4 regions of the Citrobacter sp. CRE-46 genome follow, and region 3 is predicted to be linked to each of the others. Evidence: predicted binding sites of a transcription regulator. Region 3 holds the regulator's gene; each other region holds the start of a gene.
What was found. Region 3 encodes CRP, which controls carbon source genes, mostly activating them, when cyclic AMP is high. Its sites were predicted from a motif close to ATGTGANNNNNNTCACAT; they were not measured.
Positions count from the first base shown of each region.

Region 1 (5,579 bases), 220 kb from region 3:
GATCCGGATTCACGCCCGCTTTAGTCGCCAGCGTCAGCGCTTCAGACATCGCCGCAATGTTTAGCGCCACAATCACCTGATTAGCCAGCTTGGTCACGTTGCCTGCGCCAATCTCGCCGGTATGCACCACGGAACCCGCCATCGCTTTCAGCAGATCGTAGTACTTGTCGAAAATCGCTTTATCGCCGCCGACCATCACCGACAACGTACCGTCAATCGCTTTTGGCTCGCCGCCGCTGACCGGCGCATCCAGCATATCCACACCTTTCGCTTTCAGCGCCTCGCTGATTTCACGGCTGGCTAACGGTGCGATGGAACTCATGTCGATCAGTACCGTCCCCGGTTTCGCCCCTTCAATGATGCCGCCTTCGCCCAGCGCCACCTCTTTCACGTGCGGAGAGTTCGGCAGCATGGTGATGATCACATCACACTGCTCGGCAATGTCTTTCGCCGTGGCGGCGGTTTCTGCGCCTGCGGCAATCACGTCCGCAATGGATTCCGGGTTACGGTCAGCAACCACCAGCGAGTAACCTGCCTTGAGGAGGTTTTTACTCATTGGTTTACCCATGATACCGAGGCCAATAAAACCAACTTTCATTGTCATGTCTTTATCTCTCTCTACTGTCGATGGTGGTTATTTCTTAAAAGAATCAGCCAGTTTCTGCGTGGCTGAACGGAACACGCCAAGGTCGCTGCCGACGGCAACAAACGTCGCGCCCCACTCCAGATAACGCCGCGCATCCGCCTCTACCGGGGCCAGAATGCCGCTGGGTTTGCCGTGGGCTTTCGCGCGGGCGAAAATGTGCTGGATAGCTTTCTGCACATCGGGATGGGACGCATTGCCGAGGTGGCCTAACGCCGCGGCCAGATCGCTGGGGCCGACGAAGATACCGTCAACGCCTTCGGTCGCCGCGATTGCATCAACGTTATCAACGCCCTGCTGACTTTCGATCTGCACGATGATGGTGATGTTCTTATTCGACTGCGCAAAATAGTCCGGCACGGTGCCAAACATATTGGCGCGGTGGGATACGGACACGCCGCGAATACCTTCCGGTGGATAGCGGGTTGACGCCACCGCGTTCACCGCCTCTTCTTCGGTCTCAACAAACGGGATCAGGAAGTTGTAAAACCCGATATCCAGCAGACGCTTAATGATCACCGGCTCGTTGGTCGGCACCCGTACCACCGGCGCGCTGGCGCTACCTTTAAGCGCCATCAATTGCGGGATAAACGTCGAGATATCGTTCGGCGCATGTTCGCCGTCCAGCACCAGCCAGTCGAAACCCGCCAGACCTAAAACTTCAGTGCTGATTGGACTGGCTAATGCAGACCAGCAGCCAATCTGAATCTGCTGCGCCGCGAGGGCCGCTTTAAACTTATTCGGGAAAATCGTGTTATTCATCGCCTATACCTTTGTTTATTTCTGCAATTCCATACGTTTAATGTCACCGACAATAAACAGGTAGCAAACCATTGCCATCAGCGCTGAGCACCCTACAAACATCAGCGCGGCAGTAAATGAGTGCAACTCGCTCACCAGATACCCAATCACCAACGGAGTAACAATGGAGGCCACGTTGCCAAATACGTTAAATACGCCACCACACAGACCGACAATCTCTTTCGGCGCGGTATCGGAAATCACCGGCCAGCCCAACGCCCCGAAGCCTTTGCCGAAGAACGCCAGCGCCATCAGCGCGACTACCAGAGCGGTGTTATCGGTGTAGTTACACAGAATAATGGTCGATGCGAGCAGCATGCCGAGCACAATCGGCAGCTTACGCGCCAGGGTGATGCTGGAGCCACGTTTAATCAGATAATCAGAGAACACCCCACCCAGCACACCGCCAATGAATCCACATAGCGCCGGAATAGACGCCACCAGACCAACTTTGAGGATCGACATACCTTTTTCCTGTACCAGGTAAATCGGGAACCAGGTAAGGAAAAACCAGGTAATTGTGTTAATAAAATACTGTCCGAAGAACACGCCAAGCATCATACGGTTGGTCAGCAACTGCTTGATATAATGCAGCTTAGGACCACCTGACTTCACATCGCCCGGCTTCTTATGGTCCATATCCACGACCGCGCCGTTTTCAGAGATAAACTTCAGTTCTTCTTGCGACATACGCGGGTGATCGGTTGGGTTATGAATAAACTTTACCCATAGCCCGGTGAGCACAAAACCAATCGCCCCCATCACGGTAAAGACGTGCTCCCAGCCCCAGGCGAAGGTCAGCCAGCCGAGCAGCGGCGAAAACAGCGCCAGGGAAAAATACTGTGCGGAGTTAAAAATCGCGGATGCCGTACCGCGCTCTTTGGTCGGGAACCAGGCCGCCACGATACGGGCGTTGGCCGGGAAGGAAGGTGCTTCTGAGAAGCCCAACATAAAGCGCATGATGAACATTGAAATACCTGCCCAGGCCAGCGGGAACATGTCCACAAAGCCCTGCAGGAAGGTAAACAGCGACCAGAAGAACAGGCTCCAGGTATAGACTTTCTTCGAGCCGAACTTATCGAGCAGCCAGCCGCCGGGGATTTGCATCAGCAGGTAAGCCCAACCGAAGGCGGAAAAAATATACCCCATTGAGATGGCGCTGAGGTGCAACTCTTTCGCCACTTCCGTGCCGGCAATTGACAGCGTCGCACGGTCCGCATAGTTAACGGCAGTTACAATAAAAATTATCAGTAATATTAAATAGCGGGTATGTGTACCTTTCTTTTTCTCGACAATTGTATCCAGAATCATTCTATTTACCTCGGGCACATAAAAATGTTTTTATTATTATTTGTTAGCTATCCCTGGTGATAAATTACCGATAATAAAAACACATAATAATTTATCAGACGTTATGAAACCGTGATTTAGTATAATCAGCAGCGCAACGTTAATCATTGTGCAGACGCTCACTAATTACGCGTTGTTAAAATAATATTTTGGGCATATGCACACACGCATGGGCGCTAATGCACACATTTACTGATTAGTCCCCTTGGTGGTACGGTCCTGCTGAGTTTAAGTGATCATGATCACATTCTTAATTTTAAACTCCTGACATTCTTATTTCACGATACCCAATATTTATTACTGATAATTAGATTCAAAATATAAATATCCACACTATTATTACCACCTTGCTGGAGAATACTGGACAATGGCCGACATCGAAATCAGACAAGAATCGCCCTCGGCGTTTTATATTAAAGTTCACGCAACAGATAATGTGGCGATTATTGTCAATGACAATGGCCTGAAAGCCGGGACGCGTTTTCCGGATGGGCTGGAGCTGATTGAACATATTCCCCAGGGTCATAAAGTGGCGCTATGCGATATTCCTGTTCACGGCGAAATTGTGCGTTATGGCGAAGTGATAGGCTATGCCGTTCGCGATATCCCGCGCGGTAGCTGGATTGATGAATCCATGGTTGAGCTGCCCAAGGCCCCGCCGCTGGAGACGCTGCCGCTGGCGACCAAAGTACCGGAGCCGCTACCGCCTCTTGAGGGTTATACCTTCGAAGGCTATCGCAATGCAGACGGCAGCGTCGGCACCAAAAATCTGCTCGGCATCTCCACCAGCGTACACTGCGTAGCGGGCGTGGTGGATTATGTGGTGAAAATCATCGAGCGCGATCTGCTCCCCAAATACCCGAATGTCGATGGCGTGGTGGGGCTTAATCACCTGTACGGCTGCGGGGTGGCGATTAACGCTCCGGCCGCCATTGTGCCGATTCGCACCATCCATAATATTGCGCTGAACCCCAACTTTGGCGGTGAAGTGATGGTTATTGGCCTCGGCTGCGAAAAACTGCAACCAGAGCGACTGCTGGAAGGGACTCATGATGTAAAAAGTATCCCGGTCGACAGCGCCAGCATCGTCAGCCTGCAGGATGAAAAGCACGTCGGCTTTCAATCAATGGTTGCTGATATTTTGCAAGTGGCAGAGCGCCATCTGGCAAAGCTCAACCAACGCCAACGTGAAACCTGCCCAGCATCAGAACTGGTGGTCGGTATGCAGTGCGGCGGTAGCGATGCCTTTTCCGGCGTCACGGCCAACCCGGCGGTCGGTTATGCCTCCGACCTGTTAGTACGCTGCGGCGCGACCGTGATGTTCTCGGAAGTGACCGAAGTGCGCGATGCTATCCATCTTCTTACCCCACGCGCGATTAACGAAGAAGTAGGTAAGCGCCTGCTCGAAGAGATGGCCTGGTACGATAACTACCTGGATATGGGCAAGACTGACCGCAGCGCCAACCCTTCACCGGGCAACAAGAAAGGCGGTCTGGCAAACGTGGTGGAAAAAGCGCTGGGCTCAATCGCCAAATCAGGCAAGAGCGCCATCGTCGAAGTATTGTCGCCGGGCCAGCGCCCAACCAAACGAGGACTGATTTACGCCGCGACCCCCGCCAGCGATTTTGTCTGCGGTACACAGCAGGTTGCTTCCGGGATCACCGTGCAGGTATTCACCACCGGTCGCGGTACGCCGTACGGCCTGATGGCGGTGCCGGTGATAAAAATGGCGACGCGTACTGAGCTGGCCAATCGTTGGTTTGACCTGATGGACATCAACGCCGGTACCATCGCCACCGGAGAAGAAACCATTGAAGACGTGGGTCTGAAATTGTTCGAGTTTATTCTCGAGGTCGCCAGCGGGCGTAAGAAAACCTTCTCGGATCAGTGGGGACTGCATAATCAACTGGCGGTGTTTAACCCGGCGCCAGTGACCTGATTGCTGAAAGTGAAATTCGATTACAGGTCGGGGAGTTCGAAAACTTTCCGACCTTTTTGTCAAATACTCACCAGAACAACCTCAATCCCATGCTTACGTAATCCTTCCAGACTCTCCTCTGGAATATTTTCATCAACAATAATCATATCGATCCGCTGGGTATCAATGATCTTATGCAGACTGGAGCGATTAAACTTCGTCGAGTCGGTAACAACGATGATGCGCTCCGCGACTTCACTCATCCGGCGATTGAGACGCGCTTCATCCTCATTGTGTGTGCTAACACCACGCTCTAAGTCGATAGCATCAACGCCAAGAAACAGCATGTCGAAGTGATAATTTTGTAGCGATTGCTCAGCCTGATCGCCATAAAAGGATTGCGACTGACGACGCAAGTGACCGCCGGTCATCAGCAGCTCAACCCCTTCGGCTTCCAGTAACGCATTAGCGACATTCATACCATTGGTCATTGCAATCACATTGGTATGCTGGCGCATCAGGCGGGCAATTTCATACGTCGTGGTGCCGGAATCAAGGATCACGCGGTGCCCCGGTTTAATCAACTCTGCGGCGGCTCTGGCAATACTGCGTTTTACCGCTGTATTGAGCGAACTTTTGTCTTCAACAGAAGGCTCAACACCAGGCGTAGTGCTATCGCAAATCAGCGCCCCACCATAGGCGCGTACCGCAATCCCCTGTTTTTCCAGAAAAGCGAGGTCGTTACGAATCGTGACCGTGGAGACGCCATAAAATAAGGAAAGATCGTTAACCTGAACGCTTCCCTGCTGCCGTAACCGCTGGATGATCTGCTCGCGCCTTTCGCTGGTGCCGATAACGCGCTTGTCT
Region 1 is NZ_CM184341.1:621,614-627,192, reverse strand. Features, by position in the region: gene garR (2-hydroxy-3-oxopropionate reductase) at 1-604, opposite strand, end outside; gene garL (2-dehydro-3-deoxyglucarate aldolase) at 635-1,405, opposite strand; gene AC534G_RS03095 (MFS transporter) at 1,421-2,755, opposite strand; gene garD (galactarate dehydratase) at 3,162-4,733, shown strand; gene AC534G_RS03085 (DeoR family transcriptional regulator) at 4,793-5,579, opposite strand, start outside.
Region 1: the regulator CRP is predicted to act here: its motif matches at 3,025-3,042, upstream of garD (galactarate dehydratase).

Region 2 (5,579 bases), 590 kb from region 3:
GCTCAGGATCTCTTTTTCATAGGCGCGAACGCTATCCAGCCACTGGCTGCCCGCTGGCGTGTCGTGGCGCTGGCAATACATTTCCCAGACGGCCTGCCACGGCAGTGATTTTTGTTCTTCCAGCAGGGCCAGACGTGCGGTGTAGTCGCCGCTGGCTTCGAGCTGACGCAGTTGCTCGGTTGGTTCTAACAGCGCGCGCAGCAGGGCTTTTTTCATATTGCGGGTGCCGATAACCCATGCCGCGATGCGGTTAATGGAAGCGTCGAAGAAGTCGAGACCGATGTGTACGCGATCAAACAGGTTGTGGCGGACGATTTCGCTGGCAATTGCCTGAGTTTCATCATCCAGCAGCACCACGTGATCGCTGTCCCAGCGCACCGGACGACTGACGTGCAGCAGCAGGCGCGGTACATACAGCATGGCGGCGGAGATTTTGTCGGAAATCACTTCAGTCGGATGGAAGTGTCCCGCATCCAGGCACAGCGCGGTCTGGCGGCTGGTGGCGTAGCCCATATAGAACTCGTTGGAGCCGACGGTGTAGCTTTCAGCGCCGATGCCAAACAGCTTGCTCTCAACGGCGTCAATATGGTGCGCCGGGTCGAGTTTCTCGCTGATCACTTCGTCCAGTGCTTCCAGCAGGCGCTGGCGCGGCGCTAAACGGTCAACGGTGATATCTTTCATACCGTCCGGGATCCAGATGTTCATTACCGACGGCGTACCCAACTGTTCGCCAAAATACGCCGAGACGCGACGGCTGGCTTTGCAGTGGTCAATCCAGAACTGGCGAATGTGGTCATCGGCATGGGCCAGCGTGAAGCCGTCGGCGCTCAGCGGATGAGAAAAGCAGGACGGGTTGAAATCCAGCCCTAACTGGTTTGCTTTCGCCCACTCAACCCAGTTTTTGAAGTGTTCCGGTTTGATTTGGTCGCGGGCAACCGGCGTATCGGATTCCAGATAGATCGCATGCAGATTCAGGCGTTTTGGACCCGGTATCAGGCTCAGCGCCTGCTCCAGATCGGCACGCAGTTCGGTCGCGTTGCGCGCTTTGCCGGGATAATTGCCGGTAGCCTGAATTCCGCCAGTGAGCGAGCCTTCCGGGTTTTCGAAACCGGCGACGTCATCGCCCTGCCAGCAGTGCATGGAGACCGGCAGACGATCGAGCTGGCGTAAGGCCGCCTCGACATCAATACCTACCGCGGCGAAACGCAGTTTTGCCAGTTCCCAGGCTTGTTCAAGTTGAGTGGTCATGCGCAAAGCTCCTTTGTCTGTCGTAGTGATTGAAACTGCGCCTGGTAGCGGGCAATTTCACTTTCCGGATTGGGAATGAAGGTGGTCAGGTCGTAGTTGGCGCGCACTACCTGACGGAAATCATCGACGTTGTTAAGCTCGTCCAGCGTCATCAACTGGATGCCGATGTTGCCGAGCGTGGAGGCCTCAATCGGCCCGGACATAACGCGAATACCGCAGGCATCCGCGCACAGCTGATTCAGTAACGCGTTCTGGCAACCGCCACCAACAATGTGCAATTGGCTAAACGCTGCGCCACGCAGGTCCGCCAGCTCTTGCAGAATGTCGGCATACAGCAGCGCCAGGCTGTCGAAGATACAGCGCGCCAGTTCGGCGTTTTGCAGAGGAACAGGTTGGCCCGATTCACGACAGGCCGCCTGAATTTCCGCACTCATATCGTCGGGGTTGATAAAGCGATCGTCGTTCGGGTTGATCAGGAACTGGCAGGCTGGTAGCGCTTGCGTTTCGGCGATAAGCGTTGGCAGGTCGTCGATCTGGCGCTCTTTTAATACGCGCTGGAGCAGCCATAGTCCCATGATATTTTTCAGTACCCGGTAGCGCCCTTCCGCGCCGCCTTCGTTGGTGATATTCGCCGCCAATGCCGCATCGTTGGTATACGGTGTTCTGCTCTCAAACCCCATCAGCGACCAGGTGCCGGAAGAGAGATACGCGCTGTTTTTATCGGCGAGCGGCGAAGCAATGACTGCGCTGGCCGTGTCGTGACTGGCAACCGCCACGACAGGAATTTGATTTTTCTGCGGGCAAATCCAGTGGCCAATGACGTTCCCCGGATGCGTCGGGCGACCAAACCAGGCTTTGTCTGCCCCGGTCCACGCCAGCAGCGTGTCATCCCAGTCGTCGGTATTGATATTGACTAACTGGGTGGTGGTGGCATTGGTGTATTCCCAATTCATTTCACCGGTCAGGCGAAAACTGAAGTAGTCGGGGATCAGCAGGGCATGCGCCACCTGCGGGAGCAATTCTGGTTGCTGTTCAACCAGCGCGCGCAACTGATACAGGGTGTTAAAGGGGAGAAATTGAATACCGCTACGCCGGTAAATCTCGTTTTTACCCGGTTGCACCATCGCCAGCGACATAATGCCTGTCGTGCGATTATCACGGTAAGAGATCGGCAGACCGACGCGCTGACCGGCGTTATCGACCAGTACGTAATCCACCCCCCAGGTATCAATACCGATGCTGTCTATCCGAATGCCTTCATCGCAGACTTTCTTCAGACCCAGACGAATGTCGTTTTCCAGGCTGTCGATGTCCCAGGTGTCAAAACCGTCCGTTTTTTGTAGACAGTTAACGAAGCGGTGGATTTCACGCAGCGTCAGGGTGCGGTGTTCACTGTCGTAACGCGCCAGCATTACGCGCCCGCTGGATGCGCCGAGATCGACAGCGACACAATGGCGAAAAGTCATAGCGAGGTCCTTCTGAGTTTTATTGCACTCAGTCTAAGAACCCCCGATAAGACGTACCTTCTTAACAGTGACAGGCACAATTAGCGGCTGGCAACATGGCAAAGGTGAACGTGATGATGTTCACAGTTTCTACTCATGGGGCGGATTCGGGCAGATGTGACGCCTTCCGCAATTCCCGATCTTTCCCACCGTATCTTGAAGAATTGACCATGTTTACGCACTTTGGCGTCAAAAATTTAAGGTGAGGGTAGTAACCCTTAATTACTATTCAGCCATATTCGCTAAACAGGGGGAGCCGTCATGACTGTACTGCATTGCGTAGACTTTTTTCCGACAGGTAAAGCGCCAGTGGCTATTGAACCGCGGCTTCCTCAACCCGCGTTTCCTGAACATCATCATGATTTTCATGAAATTGTGGTGGTCGAGCATGGTACGGGGATCCACGTGTTCAACGGGCAACCGTATGCCATCAGCGGTGGTACGGTGTGTTTCGTCCGCGATCATGACCGGCATTTATATGAACATACTGACAATTTGTGTCTGACCAATGTCCTGTATCGCTCCCCGGATGCGTTTCAATTTTTAGCCGGGCTGAATCAGCTTTTACCTCAGGAACAGAATGGGCAGTACCCATCCCATTGGCGGGTAAACCAGGGGGTACTACAGCAGGTCCGACAGTTGGTGGGGCAAATGGAAGCGCTCGGTGAAGGAATGGATACGCCGACGGCGGCAAATCGTGAAATTCTGTTTATGCAGCTACTGGTCGTGTTGCGTAAAAGCAGCCTGATGGCAGCGGCAACCGATAACGATGCGCGGCTTAACCTTCTGATGGCGTGGCTGGAAGATAACTTTGCTGACGAGGTGTGCTGGGAGGCGCTGGCCGAAAAGTTTTCGCTCTCTTTGCGCACACTGCACCGCCAGCTTAAACAACAAACGGGATTGACGCCCCAGCGCTACCTTAACCGCCTGAGGCTTATTAAAGCGAGACATCTGCTTCGTCATAGTGAGGACAGCGTGACGGATATCGCGTATCTCTGCGGTTTCGGCGACAGTAATCACTTTTCGACGCTTTTTCGCCGGGAGTTTAATTGGTCGCCACGCGATATTCGTCAGGGGCGCGATCTCATTGCGGGAAGCAGCCTGCAGTAACGCGAAAGCTATCAACGTTTTTTACCGCCGAATCTCAGATAATCATGTTCCTTAACGCCGGATGGCAGGGAATATTGTGATGGCGAATCAGCTAATCCTTCTGACATCAGACTTTTTCGCGCATGAGCAGCAGGCTGTCGCCGTGGCTGACCGTTATCCGCAGGATGTCTTTGCGGAACATACCCATGAATTTTGCGAGCTGGTCCTGGTCTGGCGCGGCAATGGTCTGCATGTTCTTAACGATCGTCCGTACCGGATAACCCGTGGCGATCTGTTTTACATTCGCGCTGAAGACAAACATTCCTACACGTCCGTAAATGACCTTGTTTTGCAAAATATCATCTACTGCCCGGAGCGGTTAACGCTGAATGTTGACTGGGAAGGGGCGATCCCCGGATTTAACGGTACGCCACGGCAGCCGCACTGGCGACTCGGCAGCGTTGGCATGACTCAGGCCAGGCAGGTGATAAGCCAGCTTGAGCATGAAAGCAATCAACGCGATGCGCAGGCTTTTAACATGGCGGAACTGCTGTTCGGGCAACTGGTGACCCTCCTTAAACGCCATCGTTATGCGACAGATACGCTCCCGGCAACGTCGAGTGAAACGCTGTTGGATAAACTCATTACCGCATTAGCCGGGAGTCATGAGCATGCTTTCGAACTGGATAAATTTTGCGAGCGCGAACAGTGCAGCGAACGCGTTTTGCGCCAGCAGTTTCGCAGCCAGACCGGGATGACCATCAACCAGTATCTCCGCCAGGTGCGGGTCTGCCATGCTCAGTATCTGCTCAAGCACAGCCGGTTAATGATTAGTGAGATTTCCATGCGCTGTGGCTTTGAGGACAGTAACTACTTTTCGGTGGTGTTTACGCGGGAAACCGGGATGACGCCGAGCCAGTGGCGTCATCTGGCTGAGTGAGTAACCATGATTACGTCGGATATCAAGATGATAAAATCTGACAGCGATCCCTCCAAAAATTGAAAATTTCGCGATGGCTCACTTCTGTAAATAAAGCCTAAAATAGGAATAACGACCATTATCAGGAGAGAATGATGAGCGTATGTTGAAATAATTTACCAGAAATTATTGGGCGTTAAACAATGCAGGCTTCTGACTATTTAAGAATGAAATTTCAAAATGACAGGCGGCTGGCGCTAACCACTCAGAATGCGGTTGGTGGAGTTTTGCAGTCAGCCCGGGGAGTTGCTTCAGATATATATTCGGGTATGGAGCGAGCTAGTTGGTATTCATCATGCTTTATACCGCAATACAATGATGTTTGTCAGGACTTAAAGACTGAAGAAATAAGAACACTCTATTCCATAGAGTCTATATATAGATATCGTGATGTAATTGCATATATGCTCTATTTGTACTTCAAAATGATAAGTGATGATGTTGATGAAGGTAATCCAGAAGGTTCGGCGCGTCAGTTAATCAGAAAAATGTCAGCAATAGCTTCTCATATGAATATTGCAGGAGGGACCAGGTACGCTTTTGCTTCCGCGGCTTCTCTTGCGTTGTCTCAGTCTGGTTTCATGTCTAAAATCATTGTTGAACGTCTATCTGCAAAGCTACCACAAGCAGTATTCGTGCTTCAGTTTTTCGGCGTTCAACAAAAGTGTGCGCTTGCTGCCCGTCATCTAAAAGCAGTGGATTCAGATTATTATTGGATTTTATATCAGGCAAAGCTTGAAATGCATTATTTTGTCGAA
Region 2 is NZ_CM184341.1:5,047,010-5,052,588, reverse strand. Features, by position in the region: gene rhaA (L-rhamnose isomerase) at 1-1,248, opposite strand, end outside; gene rhaB (rhamnulokinase) at 1,245-2,714, opposite strand; gene rhaS (HTH-type transcriptional activator RhaS) at 3,015-3,863, shown strand; gene rhaR (HTH-type transcriptional activator RhaR) at 3,943-4,782, shown strand; gene AC534G_RS24440 (hypothetical protein) at 4,965-5,579, shown strand, end outside.
Region 2: the regulator CRP is predicted to act here: its motif matches at 2,823-2,840, upstream of rhaB (rhamnulokinase).

Region 3 (5,579 bases):
AACCCGCAAGCGCTGCGCGCGGTATAGTTATTCTTTCCGATTATTAATTGCTCTGGTGTTATGGTTGAAATCACATCCACAGAAATGATCCCACCTACTGATGATTCGCGAGAATTCCGCCCTATGCGCGGTATCAGTAACCGCCATTTGCAGACAATGCTGCCGCGTTTAATTCGCCGCAAGGTGAAGTTCGACGCCCATTGGCAGCGTCTGGAATTACCCGACGGTGACTTTGTCGATCTGGCATGGAGTGAAGATCCGCAACAGGCGAAGCACAAACCGCGCCTGGTGGTTTTTCACGGTCTGGAAGGCAGTCTGAACAGCCCGTACGCACATGGCCTGATTGAAGCAGCGCAAAAGCGCGGCTGGCTGGGCGTGGTGATGCATTTTCGCGGCTGCAGCGGCGAACCAAATCGTCTCAACCGTATTTATCATTCTGGTGAAACAGAAGATGGCACCTGGTTTTTACATTGGCTGGAACGCGAGCTTGGTCGTGTGCCGACCGCGGCGGTCGGCTATTCACTCGGCGGGAACATGCTTGCCTGCCTGCTGGCCAAAGAAGGCAACGATATTCCCATTGATGCAGCGGTTATTGTCTCTGCGCCTTTCGTGCTGGAAGCCTGTAGTTACCATATGGAGAAGGGGTTCTCACGCGTCTACCAGCGCTATCTGCTCAATCTGTTGAAAGCTAACGCCTCGCGTAAGCTACAGGCCTATCCGGGTTCGTTGCCGGTGAGTCTGACCCAGTTGAAATCCCTGCGTCGCATTCGAGATTTTGACGATCTCATCACTGCCAAAATCCACGGTTTTGCCGATGCTATAGACTATTACCGCCAGTGTAGCGCCATGCCATTGCTTAATCAGATCGCCAAACCGACGCTGATTATCCATGCCAAGGACGATCCGTTTATGGATCATCACGTGATCCCTGAACCGGAAAACCTGCCCTCACAGGTGGAGTATCAGTTGACTGAACACGGCGGACACGTCGGATTTATTGGCGGCACAGTGCGCCGCCCTGAGATGTGGCTGGAATCCAGAATTCCCGACTGGCTGACAACGTATCTGGAGGCGTCATCATGATTATCCCCTGGCAAGACATCTCCCCGGACGCGCTGGACAATCTGATTGAAAGCTTTGTCTTGCGCGAAGGTACCGATTATGGTGAACATGAACGTTCGCTCGAACAAAAAGTCGCCGACGTCAAACGCCAACTACAATCAGGTGAAGCCGTCCTGGTGTGGTCCGAACTGCATGAAACGGTCAACATCATGCCGAGGAAGCAGATTCACGAGTAATTCGTAGCCGACGGCTGACTATAATAAAAAATCAACCTATTCATGGAGTTGTTATGTCTGCCAAACATCCGGTGATTGCGGTAACAGGATCCAGCGGCGCGGGGACCACCACCACCAGCCTCGCGTTTCGTAAAATTTTCGCGCAGCTAAATCTGCGCGCCGCCGAGGTGGAAGGTGACAGTTTTCATCGCTATACCCGTCCGGAAATGGATATGGCGATTCGCAAAGCGCGCGATGCCGGGCGACATATCAGTTATTTCGGGCCCGAAGCCAATGACTTTGGTCTGCTGGAACAAACCTTCATTGAATACGGCCAGACGGGAAAAGGTCAGTCGCGTAAATATCTGCACACCTACGATGAAGCCGTACCGTGGAACCAGGTCCCGGGAACGTTTACCCCCTGGCAGCCATTGCCTGAACCGACGGATGTCCTGTTCTATGAAGGGCTACACGGCGGCGTCGTCACCCCACAGCAAAATGTGGCCCGGCATGTCGACCTTCTGGTCGGCGTAGTGCCGATCGTTAACCTGGAATGGATCCAGAAACTGACCCGCGATACCAGCGAGCGTGGACACTCGCGTGAAGCGGTGATGGACTCGGTTGTGCGCTCAATGGACGATTACATCAATTACATCACGCCGCAGTTTTCCCGTACGCACATTAACTTTCAGCGCGTACCCACCGTCGATACCTCAAACCCCTTTGCTGCCAAGAGCATTCCGTCGCTGGATGAAAGCTTTGTGGTCATTCATTTTCGTAATCTGGAAGGGATCGACTTTCCGTGGCTTCTGGCCATGCTGCAAGGCTCATTCATTTCCCACATCAATACATTAGTCGTACCTGGCGGCAAAATGGGTCTGGCGATGGAATTGATTATGCTGCCGCTGGTCCAGCGACTGATGGAAGGTAAAAAGATAGAGTGAGGTACGGGATGTGCCCGACGGCGCTACGCTTATCGGGCCTACGAATCGGTATCGTCCTGTAGGCCCGATAAGGCCAAGCTGCCATCCGGCTTCACGTATTACGCAGCAACCACTTCATAGGAGTGGGTAATATTCACCGCCTTTTCCAGCATCAATGCCACGGAACAATATTTTTCCGCCGAGAGATCGACGGCGCGGGAGACCGACGCCTCTTTCAGATCGTTGCCGGTGACGATGAAATGCAGATTAATGTGGGTAAACAAACGCGGCGCTTCTTCACGGCGCTCAGAGGTGAGCTTCACTTCGCAGTTGGTCACATCCTGACGCCCTTTTTGCAGGATCGACACCACATCGATCGCGCTACAACCGCCTGCAGCCATTAATACCATTTCCATCGGGCTCGGCGCTTTATCACCGGAGTTACCGTCCATCAAAATTTGGTGGCCAGAGGCGGACTCACCGAGGAAGGTTAACCCCTCAACCCACTTTACACGCGCTTGCATATTTCGTAACTCCAATGTTTCAATTTTCCTGACAGATTACGCGTACATAACAATTCTCGCAACGGAAGGCGACCTGCGTCATGCTGAAGCGAGACACCAGGAGACACACGGCGAAAGCTATGCTAAAACAGTCGGGATGCTACAGTAATACATTGACGTACTGCATGTATGCAGAGGACATCACATTACAGGCTGCAGTATATTTTTAGTAGCCCCCTTCCCAGGTAGCGGGAAGCACATTTTTGCAAACCCAGAGGCAGCGTCGTTTTCTGGCTCTGGAGACAGCTTATAACAGAGGATAACCGCGCATGGTGCTTGGCAAACCGCAAACAGACCCGACTCTCGAATGGTTCTTGTCTCATTGCCATATTCATAAGTACCCATCGAAGAGCACGCTGATTCACCAGGGTGAAAAAGCGGAAACGTTGTATTACATCGTTAAAGGCTCAGTGGCAGTGCTGATCAAAGATGAAGAAGGGAAAGAAATGATCCTTTCTTATCTGAATCAGGGCGATTTTATTGGTGAATTAGGCCTCTTCGAAGAAGGCCAGGAACGTAGCGCTTGGGTACGGGCCAAAACCGCATGTGAAGTCGCTGAAATTTCCTACAAAAAATTTCGCCAATTAATCCAGGTCAACCCGGATATTCTGATGCGCCTGTCTTCTCAGATGGCTCGTCGCCTGCAGGTCACGTCTGAAAAAGTAGGCAACCTTGCCTTCCTCGACGTCACCGGCCGTATTGCCCAGACTCTGCTGAATCTGGCAAAACAGCCTGACGCGATGACTCACCCGGACGGTATGCAGATTAAAATCACCCGCCAGGAAATCGGCCAGATCGTTGGCTGCTCCCGTGAGACCGTTGGTCGTATTCTGAAGATGCTGGAAGATCAGAACCTGATCTCCGCTCACGGTAAGACCATTGTCGTTTACGGCACACGTTAATCCCATCGAAATGGCGCGTTACCCGGTAGCGCGCCATTTTTGTTTGTTCCGATGTGGCGAAGACTGATTTATCACCCCGAGATCAACTACGCACTACGGCAGACGCTGGTGCTGTGTTTACCTGTGGCTGTCGGTCTTATCATTGGTCAGCTTCATCTGGGGCTTCTGTTTTCCCTCGTCCCTGCCTGTTGCAACATTGCCGGTCTTGATACCCCGCATAAACGCTTTTTTAAACGTTTAGTTATTGGCGCATCGCTGTTTGCCGGTTGCAGCCTGATCATGCAGTTACTGCTGGCGCAAGATATACCACTGCCGCTCATCCTCACCGGCCTGACGCTAATTCTTGGCGTAACCGCCGAGCTAAGCCCGTTGCATGCGCGACTGCTGCCAGCCTCACTCATCGCGGCAATTTTCACGCTAAGCCTTGCCGGGAACATGCCCGTCTGGGAGCCATTGCTGATCTATGCACTGGGTACGTTGTGGTACGGTCTGTTCAACTGGTTCTGGTTCTGGATGTGGCGTGAGCAGCCACTGCGTGAATCGCTTAGCCTGCTGTACCGCGAATTAGCCGATTACTGTGAGGCCAAGTACAGTCTGCTGACCCAGCATGCCGATCCAGAAAAAGCGCTGCCTCCGCTACTGGTTCGTCAACAAAAAGCGGTGGATTTGATTACCCAGTGCTACCAGCAAATGCACATGCTGTCGGCGCATCACAATAATGAATACAAGCGACTGTTGCGTGCCTTTCAGGAAGCGCTCGATTTGCAGGAACATATTTCAGTTAGCCTGCATCAGCCGGAAGAGGTGCAAAAGCTGGTCGAGCGAAGCCACGCGGAACAGGTGATTCGCTGGAACGCGCGCACCGTCGCCGCCCGCCTGCGCGTCCTGGCCGATGATATCTTGTATCACCGCTTACCGACCCGTTTCTCAATGGAAAAGCAAATTGGCTCGCTGGAGAAAATCGCCAACCAGCATCCGGATAATCCGGTAGGACAGTTTTGCTACTGGCACTTCAGCCGTATCGCCCGCGTGCTACGGACCCAGCGCCCGCTGTATGCCCGAGATTTGATGGCGGACAAACAGCGGCGGTTGCCGTTGATCCCGGCGCTGAAAAACTATCTGTCGTTGAAATCCCCGGCGCTGCGTAACGCCGGGCGCATTAGCGTCATGCTGAGTATCGCCAGCCTGATGGGCAGCGCCTTACATCTGCCTAAACCTTACTGGATTTTGATGACGATCCTGTTCGTCACGCAAAATGGCTATGGGGCGACCCGAGTGCGTATTTTGCATCGTTCGGTGGGTACGCTCGTCGGACTGGTGATTGCCGGCGTCACATTGCACTTTCATATTCAGGAAGGTTTCACGCTGGCAGGCATGTTGCTGATCACATTAGGCAGCTATCTGATCATTCGCAAAAACTACGGCTGGGCCACCGTCGGCTTTACGGTTACGGCGGTGTACACCCTGCAACTGCTGACGCTGAACGGGGAACAATTTATCGTGCCGCGGTTTGTCGACACGGTGATTGGCTGCTTAATCGCCTTTGGCGGCACGCTCTGGCTGTGGCCACAGTGGCAGAGTGGTCTGTTGCGTAAGAACGCCCACGATGCGTTAGAAGCCGACCAGGAGGCTATTCGCCTGATCCTCAGCAACGATCCGCAGGCCACGCCGCTGGCGTATCAACGCATGCGGGTCAACCAGGCGCATAACACGCTGTTTAACTCACTGAATCAGGCAATGCAGGAGCCGGGATTCAACGCGCACTATCTGGCGGATATGAAACTGTGGGTCACGCACAGCCAGTTTATTGTCGAACACATCAACGCGATGACCACACTGGCAAGGGAACATACGATGCTGACGCCAGATTTGGCGCAGCGGTATCTGGAGTCCTGCGAAATTGCGCTCCAGCGC
Region 3 is NZ_CM184341.1:397,820-403,398, reverse strand. Features, by position in the region: partial or broken gene AC534G_RS01885 (hydrolase) at 24-1,083, shown strand; gene AC534G_RS01880 (YheU family protein) at 1,080-1,298, shown strand; gene AC534G_RS01875 (phosphoribulokinase) at 1,352-2,221, shown strand; gene AC534G_RS01870 (OsmC family protein) at 2,320-2,724, opposite strand; gene crp (cAMP-activated global transcriptional regulator CRP) at 3,033-3,665, shown strand; gene AC534G_RS01860 (YccS/YhfK family putative transporter) at 3,717-5,579, shown strand, end outside.

Region 4 (5,579 bases), 2.3 Mb from region 3:
AAAGCAGCCACCTGGGATGCGGCATTCGCCACTTCCTGAGTGCGGATTTCGCCACTAACATCTTCACCTTCCAGAATGACTTCCAGGTTGCCGTCCGTTGAGATAAAACGCACATCCAGGTGTGAGGCAAGCGGTACCAGAGCATCTTCAGAGGTGACATCGACATGGTGATGTAACGCTGCGAGCGCCAGTACGCGATAGATCGCGCCTGAATCTAACAGATGCCACTGCAATGCTTCCGCCATTGCCTTGCACAAGGTGCCTTTACCTGCACCGCTTGGGCCATCAATGGTAATAACCGGGGCAATTGCCGTCATCTTTTTCTCCTTAAACGGGCATACGTTAACGTGAACGCCGCGCATTATACGCGCCAACGACAACGATCGTTATCTTTGTGTGAAAAATGCAGAATCATTGAAGCTGAGTGTAGAAGAAATAGACAATCGGAGATGGCAGAATGTGCCGCACTGGGTAGTGCGGCAATAAAATCAGGCAGGTGTACTAATACGCGCCAACTGTTCGAAATAATCCGGGAAAGTTTTGGCGGTACATTTGGGGTCAAGAATGGTCACCGGGGTATCAGACAGCGCCACCAGCGAGAAACACATCGCCATACGGTGATCATTATAGGTTGCGATATCCGCAAACTGCAGCGTCGCTGGTGGTGTGATGCGGATGAAGTCATGCCCCTCTTCAACTTCCGCGCCCACTTTGCGTAATTCCGTCGCCATCGCAAACAGACGGTCGGTCTCTTTGACGCGCCAGTTGTAGATGTTGCGTAGGGTCGTGGTGCCTTTAGCAAACAGCGCGGCCGTGGCAATAGTCATCGCCGCGTCGGGAATAGGGTTCATATCCATATCCACTGCGTTCAGTTCGCCGTGAGTACAGGCAATAAAATCATCACCCCAGGTAATGGTCGCGCCCATTTTCTCCAGTACATCAGCAAAGCGAATATCGCCCTGCATACTGTTGCGGCCAATCCCGGTGACTTTAACCGTGCCGCCTTTAATGGCGCCCGCCGCGAGGAAGTATGAAGCAGAAGAAGCATCGCCCTCAACCAGATAGGCGCCCGGAGACTGATACTGCTGCTGCCCCTGCACGACAAAGCGCTGGTAGTTCTGATTCTCAATTTCAACACCAAACGTCTTCATCAGATTCAGGGTGATATCAATATAAGGTTTAGATACCAGCTCGCCTTTAATGGCGATCGTTGTATCCTGCGGCGCCAGCGGTGCAGTCATCAGTAGCGCAGTAAGGAACTGGCTGGATACGCTGCCGTCTACCTCAACTTGCCCGCCGGAGAAGCCCCCGCGCAAACGAAGTGGCGGATAGTTTTCCTGCTCCAGGTACTCAATGTTGGCTCCCCCCTGGCGCAGCGCATCAACCAGATGGCCAATCGGGCGCTCCTTCATGCGCGGTTCGCCTGTCAACACGATGTCATTGCTGCCAAGGCACAGCGCAGCGGCCAGCGGACGCATTGCGGTTCCGGCATTGCCAAGAAACAGTTCCACTGCCCTTTCGGCATGTAATGCGCCGCCGTTGCCGATAATCTCGCAGCGGGTGCGATCGGCGGAAAGGGTATAGCTAATCCCTAACGCATTGAGTGCATTGAGCATATGACGGACATCGTCGCTGTCCAGCAGGTTGGTCAGGACAGTGGTGCCATTTGCTAATGCGGCCAGCAGCAAAGCGCGGTTAGAAACACTTTTGGATCCAGGCAGATTGATGGTGCCATCCACCCGCGCAATGGGTTGTAACGTCAGGGATTCCATGAAACTCAACTCTCAAAACAGATATAAAAACCCCACAGGCGGGCTGTGGGGATGAAAAGTACAGCAGATTAACCGCGGCGGCGTTCGAAATCGACCATGAAATCGGTCAGTGCTTTTACGCCTTCAAGCGGCATCGCATTATAGATAGACGCACGCATACCGCCGACCACACGGTGCCCTTTCAGCGCATGCAGCCCCGCAGCGAAAGACTCCTCCAGGAAGAGTTTATCCAGGGCGCTGTCAGCCAGTTGGAACGGGACGTTCATACGTGAACGGTTCGACTTCGCGACATCGTTACGATAGAAGTCGCTGTTGTCGATCACGCCATACAACAGCTCTGCTTTTTGCTGGTTAATTTTATTCATCGCATTAACACCGCCCTGCTCTTTGAGCCACTTAAAGACCAGGCCAGACAGATACCAGGCAAAGGTTGGCGGCGTGTTGAACATGGAGTCGTTGTCATTTAGCACGGTATAGTCAAGGATTGACGGGCATGAAACATGCGCTTTACCCAGCAGATCTTCGCGTACAATGACAATCGTCAGTCCCGCAGGACCAATGTTTTTCTGCGCCCCGGCATAGATTACGCCATAGCGGCTAACATCAAGCGGCGCGGAGAGGATGGTAGAAGAGAGATCCGCCGTAACCACCACATTGCTGGCAAAGTTCGGCGTTTCATCAATCGCAATGCCATCGATGGTTTCATTCGGGCAATAGTGCAGGTACGCGGCGTTGTCAGAAAGCTGCCATTCGCTCATTGGCTTAACAGCGCGTAGACCGTCAACGGTGACTTTGGCATCGATAACGTTCGGCGTGCAGTACTTTTTCGCTTCTTTAATCGCACTGGCGGCCCAGTAACCGGCATCGACGTAATCCGCTGTCGTTTTATCACCGAGAATATTTAACGGGATACCGGCGAATTGCCCACGGCCACCGCCATGACAGAACAACACTTTATAGTTAGAGGGGATGCTGAGGAGATCGCGAAAATCCTGCTCTGCTTCCTCTGCCACCTGGATAAACTCTTTGCCCCGGTGGCTAATTTCCATGACCGACGTGCCAAGACCGTTCCAGTCGCGAAGATCCTGTTGAGCCAGTTTAAGTACTTCCGCCGGTAGCATTGCCGGACCTGAACTAAAATTGAAGACCTGAGCCATTTCCCCTCACCACGTTGTGTTGTTATCCAATCAACATCCTGTCATTGACGATAATCCTGTGACAGACATTGGGTATAAGTTATTCCTGTGGATATCGGTTTTATCATTCAGTGACACGCGCCGCAATGGGTAAAACGGAGCGGGGTAAAAATGAGTCATAGGTCACACAACAGAATCTATCGGATTGACGGGTAAAAACCGAGATTTTCGCTGTCAGGTGACCCGTTTTGCCCGACTGGCCTTCGACCATTCTGGATTTGCGCAGCGCGGACATAATTGATGATCCCCCGCGCTCATTTGCACCACTTCACTACACCGTACACATGCATAGTCGCCTGTTTCAGGCACCACCTTAAATCGCTGTGTACAGTGTTTAGGCAGAATGCTGAGTCCCGGTTTTACGTCTTCATCGGCAAAGAAGTAAACGCTGATCTGCCCATTCGTCTCCAGAATAGCGAGTTTCACCTGCCCCAGTTGCTCTACGCCGTTCAAACGCAGCTCCATAAAGAATTCGAATTCCGTCATATTGGCGCGATTAAGCTTTGACCATGACAATTCACCGTCTTCAATGATGACCACTGGCTTACCTTCCAGTAGATCTTCCAGCTTTTCGCTGTGTGACATCAGCCACATGACAAGACGATAAAGCAGCGCCAGGGTAATAAAAACCACCAGCACCGGAATCATCGGCACATCGTCATAAAACGCCACATCGCCCGCCGCAGAGCCCAGCGTAAGAATAATCAGCACTTCAAAAAGCGACATCTGCCGTACGCCACGCCGCCCCGTTAGCTTTAAAAACAGAAAAACCAATATAAAGGTATAGAGACTGCGCAGCGCAACCTCGCCAAGAAACTCCATTGGCACCTTATCCAGTGCCATACGCTGTAAATCGAATGCTTTCATTTTGTGCTCTTAACATTGTTGACTGTGTGAAAGCATAGCCAATAGTTTTATTTACGCCTGGGCTCCGGCGGCGATAGCGCCGTTCATTGAAAACCCGTATCATTGCGCGCTTTCCGTACGACAAAAGTGATTTTCATGACGCAAACATTTATTCCCGGCAAAGATGCCGCTCTGGAAGACTCCATCGCTCGCTTCCAGCAAAAATTACTCGACCTTGGTTTTCAGATTGAAGAAGCCTCCTGGTTGAACCCTGTGCCTAACGTTTGGTCTGTGCATATTCGCGACAAAGAATGCGCGCTGTGCTTTACCAACGGTAAAGGTGCGACGAAAAAAGCGGCGCTGGCCTCCGCGCTGGGCGAATATTTTGAGCGTCTGTCTACGAACTACTTCTTTGCGGATTTCTGGCTGGGCGAAACCATCGCCAACGGCCCGTTCGTGCATTATCCAAACGAAAAATGGTTCCCGCTGACGGAAGACGATGACGTGCCGGAAGGTCTGCTGGATGCGCGTCTGCGCGCATTTTACGATCCAGAAAACGAATTGACCGGAAGCATGCTTATCGACCTGCAATCCGGAAATGAAGATCGTGGCGTCTGCGGCCTGCCGTTTACCCGTCAGTCTGATAACCAGACTGTCTATATTCCGATGAATATTATCGGCAATCTGTACGTTTCTAACGGTATGTCTGCGGGTAACACGCCTAACGAAGCGCGCGTTCAGGGCCTGTCTGAAGTCTTTGAACGTTATGTGAAGAACCGCATTATCGCGGAAAGCATCAGCCTGCCGGAAATCCCGGCCGAGGTGATGGCGCGTTACCCGGCGGTAGTGGAGTCCATCGCCACACTGGAAGCGGAAGGTTTCCCGATTTTCGCCTACGATGGCTCGCTGGGCGGCAAATACCCGGTGATTTGCGTTGTCCTGTTCAACCCGGCCAACGGTACCTGCTTTGCGTCCTTCGGCGCGCACCCGGATTTCGGCGTTGCGCTGGAGCGTACCGTTACCGAACTGCTGCAGGGTCGTGGTCTGAAAGATCTTGATGTCTTCACCCCGCCAACCTTCGACGATGAAGAAGTGTCTGAACACACTAACCTTGAAACCCACTTCATTGATTCCAGCGGTCTGATCTCCTGGGATCTGTTCAAGCAAGATGCTGATTATCCGTTCGTTGACTGGAATTTCTCCGGCACTACGGAAGAAGAGTTCGCCACCCTGATGACCATCTTCAACGCTGAAGATAAAGAAGTGTATATCGCCGACTACGAACATCTGGGGGTATACGCCTGCCGCATTATCGTTCCGGGGATGTCTGACATCTACCCGGCTGAAGATCTGTGGTTAGCCAACAACGCAATGGGTACGCATCTGCGCGAAACGATCCTCTCTCTGCCAGGCAGTGAGTGGGATAAAGAAGACTATCTCAATCTGCTCGAACAACTGGATGAAGAAGGTTTTGACGACTTCACCCGCGTACGCGAACTGCTTGGTCTGGCGACCGGCGCAGATAACGGTTGGTATACCCTGCGCATTGGCGAGCTTAAAGTGATGCTGGCGCTGGCCGGTGGTGACCTGGAGCAAGCGCTGGTATGGACAGAATGGACGATGGAATTCAACGCCTCCGTGTTTAGCGCTGAACGTGCAAACTACTACCGTTGCCTGCAAACGCTGCTGCTATTGTCGCAGGAAGAGGAGCGTCAGCCGCTGCAATATCTGAACGCGTTTGTCCGCATGTACGGCGCCGATGCGG
Region 4 is NZ_CM184341.1:3,325,910-3,331,488, forward strand. Features, by position in the region: gene cmk ((d)CMP kinase) at 1-317, opposite strand, end outside; gene aroA (3-phosphoshikimate 1-carboxyvinyltransferase) at 489-1,772, opposite strand; gene serC (3-phosphoserine/phosphohydroxythreonine transaminase) at 1,841-2,929, opposite strand; gene AC534G_RS16255 (DUF421 domain-containing protein) at 3,143-3,835, opposite strand; gene ycaO (30S ribosomal protein S12 methylthiotransferase accessory factor YcaO) at 3,971-5,579, shown strand, end outside.
Region 4: the regulator CRP is predicted to act here: its motif matches at 3,080-3,097, upstream of serC (3-phosphoserine/phosphohydroxythreonine transaminase).